2 regions of the Streptomyces sp. NPDC006372 genome follow, and region 1 is predicted to be linked to the other one. Evidence: riboswitches for the same ligand, from Rfam matches in the RefSeq annotation. Region 1 holds a riboswitch; the other holds the start of a gene.

Region 1 (5,264 bases):
CGTGACCTAGCTTAAGCCCGCGCGCCGACTCGGGACTTGCCCTCGTCCGGCGGGTGCGGGTCCGTCTGTGGCTTGTCGCGCCCACGTGGCGAAGCCGCATGGTGCCACAGCCTCGCGCCCCTCGGTGCGTCGCCCTACCGCTGGAAAAAGGGCCGGACCCGGTCGCGCATCCAGTTGCCCACCGGGTCGTCCGTCACGTCCAGGAGGACGAGGTTGACCGGCCACGGGGCCGGGGACCTGGTCACCGCCCGGGTCAGGGCCTCCAGGGGCAGGGCACGCAGGTCGCCTTCCCACTGGGAGAGTTCGACGCCCACGAACATCACCGGGTCGGCGGTCTCGATCGCGGCGAGGCAGCGGCGGGCGGTGAGGACGACGCCGATCGCCTCGAACTCGGCGGAGGCGGCGGCGAGGAAGTCCACCGGGTCGTCCTGCCAGTCGGGTTCGAAGAGGCGGACCCGGCCGCCGCTCGCGGGGCCGTCCAGCGGGGTCCGGCCGGCCCTGCAGAGCTCGGCGACGGCGGGCGGCGGGAGGGGGATGCCGACCACGCCGCCCGGGTTGACGGCCATCCCGGCGTGCGGGGGCAGGCCGCGGGCGAACTCCACGGCTGGGGCGATGGTGTACGACATGTGGGAGCCGACGACCTGGCGGAACTGCTCCTCGGAGCTGAACACCGGCACGAACGCCTGGCCGTCGATCTCGATGGCGGGCAGGTCGAGGGGGCCGCTGTTCGGGCCGCCGCCGCTGGGCAGCGGGATCCAGACGAAACTCCGGCCGAGCACCTCGACGACCCGCCCGGCGGCCGACGGCCCGGCGCCGAGGGAGGCCGAGAGCACCTCCTCCAGCTCGTTGCCGGGCCATCCACCGTGCGGGTGGGTCTGTGTCTGCGCCGGGAAGTCCGCGGAGAAGTCCGCCGGGAAGTCCATCTGCCTACCGCCTGCCTGAAACCACTGCTGTGGCTAAGAAGGCTAGCGGCTCATGCGCGGCGAGCGGTGAGCACAGGGCGGGGGCGAGTACGGCCGGCTCGTGGAGCACGCGGTGGGTGGGCCGCGGACGGCCGAGGTGCCGGTGGGTACAAGCACCCAACGGGTTGCCGGCGGGTGATGCACCGCTGCGCGGTCAGGATGTGAAGCCGATGCGGTGCAGGGTGTTCGCCGTGTTGCGGTCGGCGAGGATGGCCGAGCCGCAGCCGGTGGGGAGTTCGCCGCGTTCCACCGAGCGCAGCAGGCGGGCGCCGGCGGCGCGGTGGCGCAGGAAGGCGTAGCGCGAGACGCCGCGGCCGCGGTCGCGCTGGCCCTCCAGGGCCTGCTCCGGTGTGACGTCGAGGAGCAGGAGGTGCAGGGTGCCGCCCCGGCGGCGGGCCTCGCGGGCCAGCCAGCGGCGGACCCAGGTCTGGGTGCCGCAGTCGTGCACCACGACGCCCTCGCCGGTGCGCAGGGCGCGGCGCAGCCCGGCGTAGTGGGCGAGGCGGACGAGGGGGCGGTAGACCGCGTACGGCAGGAAGCGCGGCATGCGGCCCTCCCAGCGGTCGCGGGTGTCCTGGGAGTCGACGCGCCGGCCCGGCACGGTGCGCCGCATCAGCGTGGACTTGCCGCTACCGGGCAGGCCCGTGACCACGACCAGGTCGCGGGGGCCGAACAGCAGCGCCTGCGGGCCCCGGCCGGCGCGGTCGCGCAGGTCGCGGACGACCGGCACGGGCAGCGGGCCGCAGACCGCCCGGGCCGGAGCGGCCGGCTGCTCGGGCAGCGCGATGCCCGACGTCGTGGCGTACGCGGTGGTCCTGTTCACCGTGATCGTCCTCCCCTGGGGCCAGGTACGGAGTCCCATCCCCGCCGAGTGTAAAGAGAAGGTAATGCCCGGTCTCTCTTATTTCAGTCCTCGTCCTGTAACAGGCCTGCTACCGGACATCATGCGCAGTGCTCCGGCCTTCAGGCCGGGGGTGAGGCGAATCGTGTGGCTGCGACGCGGAGCGTCGCAGTCTCGTTCCGGCGGAGTCGGCCCCTGCTTCGTGACGGTGATGGGTCGTTCACATGTTCCCGGCGACGACGTGGGTTCGACGTGCCTAGTGTGATCGTCATGCAGCAAAGGGTGATCCCCCTGCCACCCCGGCAGGATGCGTGCAATGATGTGCGCGCCAACTGCATACCGGCCGTTTGAATCCGCGCGGGAGAGTCCCCAGCACCGCTGACGCTGGGGCGCCGAAGGAGCAAGTCCCTCCCTTGAATCTCTCAGGCCCCGTTACCGCGCGGGCGAGGCACATCTGAAAAGCGGGCCGCACCCTCCTCCGGATGTACCGGGAGGCGGCGTGGCTCCACCCAAGGTGCAAGCCGTGTCCCGTGCGGTCATGGCGAACCTCTCAGGTTCCGATGACAGATGGGGAGGAACGACCTCGCCGTCATGCATCTGGGAGAACCGACCGTGAGCAGTACAGGAGAACTCCGTCACACCGCGCTCGATGCCCTGCATCGCTCGCTCGGCGCGACGATGACCGACTTCGCCGGCTGGGACATGCCCCTGCGCTACGGTTCCGAGCGCGACGAGCACCACGCCGTGCGCACGAAGGCCGGGCTCTTCGACCTCTCCCACATGGGCGAGATCACCGTCACCGGCCCGCAGGCCGCCGCCCTGCTCGACCACGCGCTGGTCGGCAACATCGGCGGCGTCAAGCCCGGCCGTGCCCGGTACACCATGATCTGCCGGGCCGACGGCGGCATCCTCGACGACCTGATCGTCTACCGGCTGGCCGAGCACGAGTACATGGTCGTCGCCAACGCCTCCAACGCCCAGGTGGTCCTGGACGCGCTGGTGGAACGTTCCGCCGGGTTCGACGCCGAGGTGCGCGACGACCGGGACGCCTACGCCCTGATCGCCGTCCAGGGCCCCGAGTCGCCGGGGATCCTGAAGTCCCTGACCGACGCCGGCCTCGACGGCCTGAAGTACTACGCCGGGCTGCCCGGCACGGTCGCGGGGGTCCCGGCCCTGATCGCCCGTACCGGGTACACCGGCGAGGACGGTTTCGAGCTGTTCGTGAAGCCGGAGCACGCGGTCGAGCTGTGGCAGGCCCTGACCAAGGCGGGCGAGGGCGCCGGCCTGACCCCGTGCGGGCTGTCCTGCCGTGACACCCTGCGCCTGGAGGCGGGCATGCCGCTGTACGGGCACGAACTGAGCACCTCCCTCACGCCGTTCGACGCCGGGCTCGGCCGGGTGGTGAAGTTCGAGAAGGAGGGCGACTTCGTGGGGCGCGAGGCGCTGGCCGGGGCGGCCGCCCGTGCAGAGCAGAACCCGCCCCGCGTCCTGGTCGGCCTGGTCGCCGAGGGCCGCCGGGTGCCGCGCGCCGGGTACGCGGTCGTCGCCGGTGGCGAGGTGATCGGCGAGGTGACCTCCGGCGCCCCCTCCCCCACGCTCGGCAAGCCGATCGCGATGGCCTACGTCGACGCCGCGCACGCCGCCCCCGGCACGCCCGGTGTGGCCGTGGACATCCGGGGCAGTCACGAGCCGTACGAGGTCGTGGCGCTGCCGTTCTACAAGCGCCAGAAGTAGACACTGACCACGGGCCGCCCCGCGGTCCCGGGCCCATCACCCATCACCCCGCTCACCAGCGGTCCCCTTCATCAGCACTCCCGCGCGTACAGGAGAATCCAGGCCATGAGCAACCCCCAGCAGCTGCGCTACAGCAAGGAGCACGAGTGGCTGTCGGCCGCCGAGGACGGCGTCTCGACGGTCGGCATCACGGAGCACGCGGCCAACGCCCTCGGCGACGTCGTCTTCGTCCAGCTCCCCGAGGTCGGTGACACGGTGTCCGCGGGCGAGACCTGCGGCGAGCTGGAGTCGACCAAGTCGGTGTCCGACCTGTACTCCCCGGTCGCGGGTGAGGTCACCGAGGTCAACGAGGACGTCGTCAACGATCCGTCGCTGGTGAACTCGGCCCCCTTCGAGGGCGGCTGGCTGTTCAAGGTGCGCGTCACGGACGAGCCGGGCGACCTGCTCTCCGCCGACGAGTACACCGCGTTCTCCGCCGGCTGAGGAGTCGTAGCCGTATGTCCGTCCTGAACACCCCCCTGCACGAGCTCGACCCGGCCGTGGCGGCGGCGGTCGACGCCGAGCTGCACCGCCAGCAGTCCACGCTCGAGATGATCGCCTCGGAGAACTTCGCTCCGGTCGCGGTCATGGAGGCGCAGGGCTCGGTCCTCACCAACAAGTACGCCGAGGGCTACCCGGGCCGCCGCTACTACGGCGGCTGCGAGCACGTCGACGTGGTCGAGCAGATCGCGATCGACCGCATCAAGGAGCTGTTCGGCGCCGAGCACGCCAACGTCCAGCCGCACTCGGGCGCCCAGGCCAACGCCGCCGCGATGTTCGCGCTGCTCAAGCCGGGCGACACCATCATGGGTCTGAACCTCGCGCACGGCGGGCACCTGACCCACGGCATGAAGATCAACTTCTCCGGCAAGCTCTACGACGTCGTCGCCTACCACGTGGGCGAGGACGGCCGGGTCGACATGGCCGAGGTCGAGCGGCTCGCCAAGGAGTCCAGGCCGAAGCTGATCGTCGCCGGCTGGTCGGCGTACCCGCGACAGCTGGACTTCGCCGCGTTCCGCCGGATCGCGGACGAGGTCGGCGCGTACCTGATGGTCGACATGGCGCACTTCGCCGGGCTGGTCGCGGCGGGGCTGCACCCGAACCCCGTGCCGCACGCGCACGTGGTGACGACGACCACCCACAAGACGCTGGGCGGACCGCGCGGCGGTGTGATCCTCTCCACGGCCGAACTGGCCAAGAAGATCAACTCCGCTGTCTTCCCCGGTCAGCAGGGCGGTCCGCTGGAGCACGTGATCGCGGCCAAGGCGGTCGCCTTCAAGGTCGCGGCCTCGGAGGACTTCAAGGAGCGCCAGCGCCGTACGCTGGAGGGTGCCCGCATCCTGGCCGAGCGTCTGGTGCGGGACGACGTCCGGGCCGTGGGCGTCGACGTCCTGTCCGGCGGCACGGACGTGCACCTCGTCCTGGTCGACCTGCGCCACTCGGAGCTGGACGGTCAGCAGGCCGAGGACCGCCTCCACGAGGTGGGCATCACGGTCAACCGCAACGCGATCCCGAACGACCCGCGCCCGCCGATGGTGACGTCCGGGCTGCGGATCGGCACCCCGGCCCTGGCGACCCGGGGCTTCACGGCCGAGGACTTCGCGGAGGTCGCGGACGTCATCGCCGAGGCGCTGAAGCCGTCCTACGACACCGAGGCGCTCAAGGCCCGGGTGAAGGCCCTGGCCGAC
Region 2 (5,264 bases), on a different contig from region 1:
CGTGGAAGCCGTAGTCGATCAGCCGCTTGGCGACGTCGTCGACGCTCACCCCGGTCGCCTTGGTCAGCGGCCGCAGGTCGATGATGCACTCGTGCGCCACGAGCCCGCCGGGGCCGGTGTAGAGCACCGGGTAGTGCGGCTCCAGACGCTTGGCGACGTAGTTGGCGCTCAGCACCGCCACCTGTGTGGCCCGCTTCAGTCCCTCACCGCCCATGAGCCGGACGTACGCCCACGAGATGGGCAGGATGCCCGCGGAGCCCCACGGGGCCGCGGAGAGGGGGCCGACGCCGGTCTCCGGGCCCGCCTCGGGCTGCAGCGGGTGGTTCGGCAGGTGCGGCGCGAGGTGCTCGCGCACCGCCACCGGACCGACGCCGGGGCCGCCGCCGCCGTGCGGGATGCAGAAGGTCTTGTGCAGGTTCAGGTGCGAGACGTCACCGCCGAAGTGGCCGGGCTTGGCGAGCCCCACCAGCGCGTTGAGGTTGGCCCCGTCGACGTAGACCTGGCCGCCCGCCTCGTGGACCTGGCCGCAGATCTCGGAGACGTGCTCCTCGAACACACCGTGCGTGGACGGGTACGTGATCATCAGCACCGCAAGCTCGTCCCGGTGCTGCTCGATCTTCGCCCGCAGGTCCTCGACGTCGATCTCGCCGTCCTCGGCGGTCTTCACGACGACGACCTTCATGCCCGCCATCACCGCGCTCGCGGCGTTGGTGCCGTGCGCGGACGACGGGATCAGGCACACCGTGCGCTGCTCGTCCCCGTTGGCGCGGTGGTACCCGCGTACGGCGAGCAGACCGGCCAGCTCACCCTGCGAGCCGGCGTTCGGCTGGAGGGACACCTTGTCGTACCCGGTGACCTCGGCGAGACGGTCCTCGAGCTCCCGGATCAGCGTGAGGTAACCCGCGGCCTGCTCGACGGGCGCGAAGGGGTGCAGCTGACCGAACTCGGGCCAGGTGACCGGCTCCATCTCCGTGGTCGCGTTGAGCTTCATGGTGCAGGAGCCCAGCGGGATCATGCCGCGGTCGAGCGCGTAGTCGCGGTCGGCGAGCCGGCGCAGGTAGCGCAGCATGGCGGTCTCGGAACGGTGCTGATGGAAGACGGGGTGCGTCAGGTACTCGTCGGTGCGCAGCAGAGTCTCCGGAAGCACCTCCTCCGTGGCCGCGTCCAGCGCCTCGACGACGCCCTCGACGCCGAAGGCGGCCCACACGGCACGCAGCTGGGCGCGGGTGGTGGTCTCGTCGCAGGCGATCGAGACGTGGTCGGCGTCGACCAGTCGCAGGTTGACCCCGTTCTCCTGCGCGGCGGCCACGACGTCGGCGGCCCTGCCCGGCACCCGCACCGTCACGGTGTCGAAGTAGGCGCCGTGCACGACCTCGACCCCGCCGTTCTCCAGACCGGCGGCGAGGACCGTGGCGTACCGGTGGGTGCGCCGCGCGATGCCCTTCAGGCCCTCCGGCCCGTGGTAGACGGCGTACATGCCGGCCATGACGGCGAGCAGGACCTGCGCCGTGCAGATGTTGCTGGTGGCCTTCTCGCGGCGGATGTGCTGCTCACGCGTCTGGAGCGCGAGCCGGTAGGCCTTGTTCCCGTCGGCGTCCACGGACACCCCGACGAGCCGCCCCGGCAGGCTGCGCGCCATCTTCTCCCGCACCGCCATGTAACCGGCGTGCGGCCCGCCGAAGCCCATCGGTACACCGAAGCGCTGCGTCGTCCCGACCGCGATGTCCGCGCCGAGCTCGCCGGGGGACTTCAGCAGGGTCAGCGCGAGCAGGTCGGCGGCGACGGTGACGATCGCCCCGAGCTCGTGCGCCTGGTCGACGACCGGCTTGATGTCCCGTACGGCCCCGGAGGCGCCCGGGTACTGGATCAGCACGCCGTTGATCTCACGCTCGGCGATCTCGGCCGGGATGCCGTCGCCGAGGTCGGCGACGACGACCTCGACACCGGTCGGCTCGGCCCGGGTCCGGATCACCGCGACGGTCTGCGGCAGCGCGTCCGCGTCGACCAGGAACAGACCCTTCTTGTTCTTGCCCAGACGCCGCGACAGCGCCATGGCCTCGGCGGCCGCGGTGCCCTCGTCGAGCAGGGAGGCGCCGGAGGTCGGCAGCCCGGTCAGGTCGGCGACCATGGTCTGGAAGTTGAGCAGCGCCTCGAGCCGCCCCTGCGAGATCTCCGGCTGGTACGGCGTGTAGGCCGTGTACCAGGCCGGGTTCTCCATGACGTTGCGCATGACGACCGGCGGCGTGAAGGTGCCGTAGTACCCGAGACCGATCATGGAACCGAGGACCTGGTTGCGGTCGGCGAGGGAGCGCAGTTCGGCGATCACCTCGGCCTCGCTGCGGGCGCCCGGCAGGTCGAGCGCCTCGGCACTCTTGATCACGGCCGGAACCGCGGCGGCAGTGAGCTCGTCGAGCGAGCCGTAGCCGACCTGGGCGAGCATCTTGGCGCGGGCCTCGTGGTCGGGGCCGATGTGGCGCTGCTCGAAGGGGACTGCCTCTTCGAGCTCGGAGAGCGGAATGCGATGGGCGGTCATTTGCGGAGGCCTCCTGGTCTGACACGACCTTCGAGGGGCACCACGGCGCGGGTACCCGGACGGCCTCCCCCTCTGTCATCTCAACCTGAGAGCTTCACCGGATCGCCCGAAGGCCTCCGGCTTTCACCGTCGGTGAGAGCGGAAGCCGTCGACACCCGCCCTGCTTTCCAGAGTGACCTCGTCCGTGCGGTACGTGGGCCTGAGAGATTCCGGGGAGGATTTGCTCCTTCGGCGCCTCCGATGGTGTCCGGAGGACTCTCCCGCACGGGGTCAGCAGCCGTTGCCAGCCTACCAGCGAGGTCTACGCACGAACCTTCGAGTGGCCGCGTTCCCCATTGTGCCGTTTTGTAGTGTTTACGGATGAGTTGCGACCATGTGGAGGGCCCGTGCGAACCGATATCGATCCGCGCAACCTGATCGGCCGCAAGGCGTTCGACCGCAACGGAACCAGGATCGGCACGATCGACGAGGTCTACCTCGACGACGCCACCGGCGAGCCGGAGTGGGCGGCCATACGGACCGGCCTGTTCAGCAGGGACGCCTTCGTCCCCCTCGAGCCCAGCGAACTGATCGACGGCGCCCTCCACGTCCCCTTCGACCGCGCCCTGATCAAGGACGCCCCCGACTTCGGCGTGGGCCGCCACCTCTCACCGGAGCAGGAACTCCAGCTCTACCACCACTACGGCCTCGACGTGGCCGCCCCTCCCCCGCTCCGGGACCACGACTTCGGCAAGCTGGCCGACAAGGACGAGACGGCCACCTGACGCCCTCGACGGGCCCCTACGGGGCAGCGGACCGCGCCCCGACCGCCCCGGCCCCACCATCCGGCCCCCGGCCCCCCTCCGGTCTCGGCGCTCTCGGTAATACCAGCGGCAGCGGATCCGCCGGCTCCAGCTGCGGATCGTCGACCCGGAGCGTCCGCACCCGCCCCGGCCCCGAGTCGGGCGTCTCGAACCGCACGGTGACCCGTCCCAGCCCACTGCCCTGCACCCATCCGTGCCCGAACTCGGCGTGCCGCACGTCGTGCCCGGCGGGCCAGCGCCGCTCGGCGAGCGCGGGCCGCTCCTCGACCGGGGCTGTGGCGGGCTCCTCGAGGGGCCCCTCCGCGTTCGCCCGCTCCCCCGCCGCCTGTGCGAAGAGGTCCTCCTGCGTGTAGTCGGCGAGCCCGCTGACCCCCACCCCGAGCAGCCGCACACCACCCGTCGTGTCGACCGAGTCCAGCAGGCGGGCCGCCGCCTCCCTGATCACCCCGGGGTCGTCCGTCGGCCCCCGCAGCGTCTCGGACCGGGTGAGCGTCGAGAAGTCGTACCGCCGCACCTTCAGCACGATGGTCCGCCCGGACAGCCCCGCTCCGCGCAGGCGCCGCACGCACCGGTCGGCGAGTCGCTGCACCTCGAGACCGACCCGCAAGCGGTCGTGGATGTCCACGTCGTAGGTGTCCTCGACCGACACCGACTTCGCCTCCCGCTCCGCCACCACGGGCCGGTCGTCCCGCGCCAGCGCCATCGCGTAGAGCCCGTGCCCGTGCGCCTTCCCCAGCAGCCGCACCAGCTCGTCCTCCCCCGCCTCGGCGATCTCCTCGACCGTGGTGATCCCGGCCCGCCGCAGATGGTCGCCGGTCGCCGGGCCCACTCCGGGCAGCGTCCGCACGGACATGGGGCCGAGCATGGCCCGCTCCGTCCCCGGCTCGATCACCACCAGACCGTCGGGCTTGGCCTGCTCCGAGGCGATCTTCGCGAGCATCTTCGAGGCGGCGAGGCCGACCGATCCCGTGAGCCCGGTGACCGTCCGGATGTCCGAGCGCAGCTGTGCCCCGGCCAGCCGCGCCGACCGCTCGTCCCAGGCCGCTCCCCCGGCCTCCAGGTCCACGAACGCCTCGTCCAGGCTCAGCGGCTCCACGAGTGGCGACAAGGCACGCAGCAGCTCCATCACCCGCTCGCTGATCGCCCGGTAGAACCCGAAGCGCGGCACGAGGTAGGCGGCGTTGGGCGCGAGCCGCCGGGCCTGTGCCATGGGCATCGCGGAGTGCACCCCGAAGACCCGGGCCTCGTACGACGCCGTGGCCACCACGCCCCGCGGGCCGAGCCCGCCCACCACGACGGCCTTCCCGCGCAGGCTCGGCTTGGACGCCTGCTCCACCGAGGCGAAGAAGGCATCCATGTCGAGATGCAGGATCGTGGGCGCGGTTCTCACGACTCCGATGCTGCCCCATGCCACTGACAACGCCACCGAGCGACCGCCCGGCCCCTTTGGAGCAACCGCTTGCCGACCGGCGCGGAAACGTCCCGCCTCAAGCGTCGAGGGCTCTCCGGGCGGCTCAGACCGCCCGGTTCCGCCGCCGTGCCAGCTCGTCCGCCGGATTGGTCCCGACCAGGGTCTCGCCGGTGTCGATCCGCTCGCCGTGCAGCTGGGACAGTGCGCTCTCGACGTCCCGCCACACCACGCCCACGGCGATCCCGAAAACGCCCTGGCCGCCTTGGAGCAGGGCGTGCACCTCGTCCGGCGAGCTGCACTCGTAGACCGTCGCCCCGTCGCTCATCAGCGTCATGCGCTCCAGGTCGCTGAAACCGCGTTCCCTGAGGTGCTGGACGGCCGTGCGGATGTTCTGCAGTGACACCCCGGTGTCGAGGAACCGCTTGACGATCTTCAGTACGACGACGTCCCGGAAGCTGTACAGCCGCTGCGTCCCCGACCCGTAGGCGGGGCGCACGCTCGGCTCGACGAGGCCGGT

The links. A riboswitch is a leader RNA that binds a small molecule or an ion and turns the genes downstream of it on or off. The one in region 1 is predicted to bind glycine.
Region 2: it holds a riboswitch for glycine, as region 1 does, so the genes downstream of both, gcvP (aminomethyl-transferring glycine dehydrogenase) here and gcvT (glycine cleavage system aminomethyltransferase GcvT) in region 1, are expected to answer to the same signal.

The regions. Positions count from the first base shown of each region.
Region 1 covers NZ_JBEXQJ010000014.1:45,637-50,900, reverse strand. Annotated here, with positions in the region: gene ABZ016_RS21460 (enhanced serine sensitivity protein SseB) at 135-923, opposite strand; gene ABZ016_RS21455 (AAA family ATPase) at 1,117-1,785, opposite strand; glycine riboswitch at 2,152-2,251, shown strand; gene gcvT (glycine cleavage system aminomethyltransferase GcvT) at 2,416-3,537, shown strand; gene gcvH (glycine cleavage system protein GcvH) at 3,643-4,020, shown strand; gene glyA (serine hydroxymethyltransferase) at 4,035-5,264, shown strand, end outside.
Region 2 covers NZ_JBEXQJ010000026.1:112,542-117,805, forward strand. Annotated here, with positions in the region: gene gcvP (aminomethyl-transferring glycine dehydrogenase) at 1-2,533, opposite strand, end outside; glycine riboswitch at 2,711-2,806, opposite strand; gene ABZ016_RS30715 (PRC-barrel domain-containing protein) at 2,920-3,297, shown strand; gene ABZ016_RS30720 (DNA polymerase IV) at 3,314-4,726, opposite strand; gene ABZ016_RS30725 (MerR family transcriptional regulator) at 4,851-5,264, opposite strand, start outside.